One region of the Amnibacterium endophyticum genome, then DNA from elsewhere that is predicted to be linked to it. Evidence: predicted binding sites of a transcription regulator. Region 1 holds the regulator's gene; the other holds the start of a gene.
What was found. The regulator HspR, encoded in region 1, represses chaperone genes until heat shock. The targets are predictions, from matches to a motif close to AAGTTGAGTCNNNNNGACTCAACTT.
Positions count from the first base shown of each region.

Region 2: a site for HspR is predicted at 1,130-1,154, ahead of ACFSBI_RS04200 (ATP-dependent Clp protease ATP-binding subunit). Genes of this name have one in related genera too.

Region 1 is NZ_JBHUEA010000003.1:144,931-147,126, reverse strand. Features, by position in the region: gene ACFSBI_RS03265 (ATP-dependent Clp protease ATP-binding subunit) at 1-809, opposite strand, end outside; gene ACFSBI_RS03260 (heat shock protein transcriptional repressor HspR) at 871-1,281, opposite strand; gene ACFSBI_RS03255 (DnaJ C-terminal domain-containing protein) at 1,358-2,196, opposite strand, start outside.
Region 2 is NZ_JBHUEA010000004.1:95,370-97,565, reverse strand. Features, by position in the region: gene ACFSBI_RS04205 (DUF1028 domain-containing protein) at 158-1,039, shown strand; gene ACFSBI_RS04200 (ATP-dependent Clp protease ATP-binding subunit) at 1,295-2,196, shown strand, end outside.

The sequences.
Region 1 (2,196 bases):
TCGATCTCGACCGGTGCGCTGTCGATCTCCATCCGCAGCCGGCTCGCGGCCTCGTCGATCAGGTCGATGGCCTTGTCGGGCAGCTGCCGGGCGGTGATGTAGCGGTTCGACAGCGCCGCGGAGGCGACGAGCGCCGAGTCCGCGATGGCGACCTTGTGGTGCGCCTCGTAGCGCTCCTTCAGGCCGCGGAGGATCGCGACGGTGTCGTCGACGGTCGGCTCACCCACGAAGACCTGCTGGAAGCGCCGCTCGAGCGCGGCGTCCTTCTCGATGTACTCGCGGTACTCGTTGAGGGTCGTCGCGCCGATCATCCGCAGCTCGCCGCGCGCCAGCATCGGCTTCAGCATGTTCGCGGCCGCCACGCTGCCCTCGCCGCCGCCCGCGCCCATCAGGGTGTGCAGCTCGTCGATGAAGGTGATGATGCGCCCGTCGGAGGCGTCGATCTCGCCGAGCACGGCCTTCAACCGCTCCTCGAACTCGCCCCGGTACTTCGCGCCGGCCACGAGCGCCGAGAGGTCGAGCGAGACGAGCCGCTTGTCCTTCAGGCTGTCGGCGACGTCGCCCGCGACGATGCGCTGGGCGAGCCCCTCGACCACCGCGGTCTTGCCGACGCCGGGCTCGCCGATGAGCACCGGGTTGTTCTTCGTGCGGCGGGTGAGCACCTGGCTGACCCGTCGGATCTCGGCGTCCCGCCCGATCACCGGGTCCAGCTTGCCGGCCCGCGCGATCGCCGTCAGGTCGATCCCGTACTGCTCGAGCGCGGTCTTCGCCTTCTCCTGGGGCGGCTGCGCCCCTCGCATGTTCGCCATGTGGACTCCTTCGACGTGCTCGGACAGGTCTTCGTGAAGTTGAGCGCATGGCGCTCAGGTGCTATTCCTGCGGCCGCCAGACGACCAGCTCGGTGCGGCGCTGCGCCCGCACGCCCTGGCGCAGCGGCACGACGTCGCCCTGCGCGGAGGACGCGAAGACGCGGTTCCCCGGGCGGTTCAGCAGCTCGTTCGCGAGCGCCTGCTCGAGCCGGCGGACGCGGTCCCGCAGCGCGACGACCTCGTTCTCGAGGTCGAGCACGCGCCGGATCCCCTCGAGGGACACGCCCTCGCCGGAGAGCCGCTGCACCTCGCGCAGCTGCGCCACGTCGCGCAGCGAGTAGCGGCGCGAGCGCCCGGCCGTGCGCTGCGGGACGACCAGCCCGAGCCGGTCGTACTGCCGCAGCGTCTGCGGGTGCATCCCGGCCAGCTCCGCGGCCGCGGCGATCGGGAAGACGGGGTCGTCCGCGTCCATCAGCGCCTCCCCCGACCCGTCCGCTGGTCGAGGTGCGAGCGCAGCTGCGCTCCGCACCTCGACCGACGGTGCAGCATCATCCGCGGGCCTTCGCCAGGAGGTCGCCGCGGGGGTTCTCGCCGGTGCCCGCCGCGACGAAGGCGTCGAGCGCCTCCCGCTGCGCACCCGACAGGTGCGAGGGCACCGCCACCTCGATCCGCGCCAGCAGGTCGCCGGAGCCCTTCGACGTCGTGACGCCGCGCCCCTTCACCCGCAGCACGCGGCCGCTCGAGGTGCCGGGCGCGACCTTCAGCCGCACCGGGTCCCCGCCGAGGGTCGGCACCTCGATCGTCGCCCCGAGCGCCGCCTCCGCGAACGTCACCGGCACGTTCACCCTCAGGTTCAGGCCGTCCCGCTCGAAGACCGGGTGCTTGTCGACCCGCACCGTCAGCACCAGGTCGCCCGCCTGGCCGCCGTCGGGGCTCGGCTCGCCCTTGCCCCGCAGCTTCAGCTTCTTACCGTCGGTCACGCCGGCCGGGATGCGGACCTGGATCGGCCGCCCCTCCCCGCCGGACAGCGTGACGGTGTCGCCCCGCGTCGCGGTCAGGAAGTCGATGGAGGTCGTCGCGGTCACGTCCCGGCCGGGCGTCGGGCCGCCGAAGCCCCGGAACCCGCCCGACGGCTGGCCGTAGCCGCCCCCGCCGCCGAACAGCCCTCCGAAGACGTCCTCGAAGCCCCCGCCGCGGGTCTGCTGCCCGCGACGGGCGCCCTGGCCGAACAGGCCGCCGAACACGTCCTCGAACCCCTGGCCGCCGCCCGAGCCCCCGCCGCCCGCCGTGAAGCGGGCGCCGGAGCCCATGGCGCGGATCTGGTCGTACTCCTGCCGCTGCTGCTCGTCCGACAGCACGCTGTAGGCCTCGGAGATCTCCTTGAAGC
Region 2 (2,196 bases), on a different contig from region 1:
GGCACAGCCCCTCGTTCGGGTCGCGGAGGCGCCGCGGCGGGTCCGCCACGTGTCGTCACCACCCGCGCGCCGCCCCGCCCTAGCCGAGCCGCCGCTCGCCGTCCAGCCTCGTTCCATCGATGCGACGAGCTCGTCACCGCCACGCCAGACTGGGTCGGTGACCTACTCCATCGTCGCCCGCGATCCCGAGACGGGCTCCCTCGGCGTCGCCGTGCAGTCCCACTGGTTCGACGTCGGCGGCCTGGTGATCGCCGCGGAGGCGGGGGTGGGCGCGATCGCGACGCAGGCCGCGCCGAACCTGGCGGTCAAGCCCCGCGGGCTCGCGATGCTGCGCGACGGGCGCACGGCCGACCAGGTCGTCGCGGAGCTCCGGGCCGGCGACGACCTGATCGACCACCGCCAGTTCGCGGTGGTCGGCGCGGACGGCTCGGCCGCGGCGCACACGGGCGCATCGTGCATGGCCGACGCCGGGCACCTGGTCGGCGACGGCTTCAGCGTGCAGGCCAACATCATGCGGTCGCCGGCGGTGTGGCACGCGATGAAGGACACGTTCGAGGCGGTGCGCGGCGGCGGGCTGGGCGCAGCCCTGCTCGCGACCCTCGACGCGGCGGAGGCGGCGGGCGGCGACCTGCGCGGCCGCCAGTCGGCGGCGATCCTCGTCGTGCCGGCGACCGGTGGGCCCGAGGAGCGGCTCGTGGACCTGCGGGTCGACGACGGCCCGGAGCCGCTGGTCGAGCTGCGCCGCCTGCTGCGGCTCAGCGACGCGTACCGCCTCGCGGACGAGGGCGACCAGCTGTCGGCCGCCGGTGACGCGGCGGGTGCGGCCGACCGCTGGTTCCGGGCCTTCGAGACGGCGCCGGAGAAGGTCGAGCTGCGGTTCTGGGCCGGTGTCGGCCTCGTCGGCGCCGGCAGCCCCGAGCGCGGCGCGGCCCTGGTGCGCGAGTGCGTGCAGCAGGACGACTCGTGGGCGGAGCTGCTCCGCCGCCTCATGCCCGATCCTGCCGCTGCGGAGTCGCTCCGCCTGCTCGACGCCGGCTGAGCCCCGCCGGCCCCTGCTCGCGGGCGGGTTCCGGACATCCGGGCGCCGCACAGCGCGCCCGGATGTCCGGAAGGCGACCGTGAGCGAGGGGATCTGAGTCGGTCCGGCTCAACTTCCTTCCGGATCCGGGAACAACTCCCCCTCCTACGCGTTGCATGAGTCACAGGCACTCACGTTCCACGTCTGGAGGACCCCTTGGCTCAGTTCGGCTACTCCGCCGCCGGCGACGACTCGTTCGACGAGTTCCTCGCGCGCATGCTCTCGTCGCAGCGCAGCGCGCAGGGGCGGCCCATCGACATCAGCCGGCTGCTCAGCCGGCGCACCCACGAGACCGTGGGCTCCGCCGTCCGCTCCGCCATGGAGCACGGCCACACCGAGGTCGACGCGCTGCACCTGCTCGCCGCCCTCGTGACCGCCGAGCAGGGCTCCCAGGCCCTGACGGCGGGCGGCATCGACGTCCCCGGCCTCGTCCGCGCGATCGAGGAGCGGCTGCCGCAGGGCGGGCCCGCCCGCTCGGACGGCCAGCCCGGGCTGACCCCGTCGGCGCAGCGCGCGCTGCTCGAGGCGGCGCAGGTCGCGCGCGCGTTCGGCTCGACCTACGTCGACCCCGAGCACGTGTTCTTCGCGATGGTCGCGAACCAGCAGGCCGTCCCCGGCCAGCTGCTCGCCGCCCACGGCGTGACGCCGGAGTCGCTGCAGCAGATCGCGCAGGCCGGCCAGCAGGCGCAGGAGGCCGCCGAGTCCGAGACCGGCACGCCGACCCTCGACCGGTACGCCGTGGACCTGACCGCCAAGGCGGCGGCCGGCGAGCTGGACCCCGTGATCGGGCGCTCCCTCGAGGTCGAGCAGGCCGTCGAGATCCTGCTGCGCCGCACCAAGAACAATCCCGTGCTGATCGGTGAGCCCGGTGTCGGCAAGACCGCGATCGTCGAGGGCCTCGCGCAGCGCGTCGTCGCCGACGACGTGCCCGAGCTGCTCCGCGGCAAGCGGATCGTGTCGCTCGACCTCGCCGGGATGGTGGCGGGCACCCGCTACCGCGGCGACTTCGAGGAGCGCATCACCAAGGTCGTCGACGAGATCGTCGCGCACAAGGACCGGCTGATCGTCTTCCTGGACGAGCTGCACACCGTGATCGGCGCCGGCAGCGGCGGCGAGGG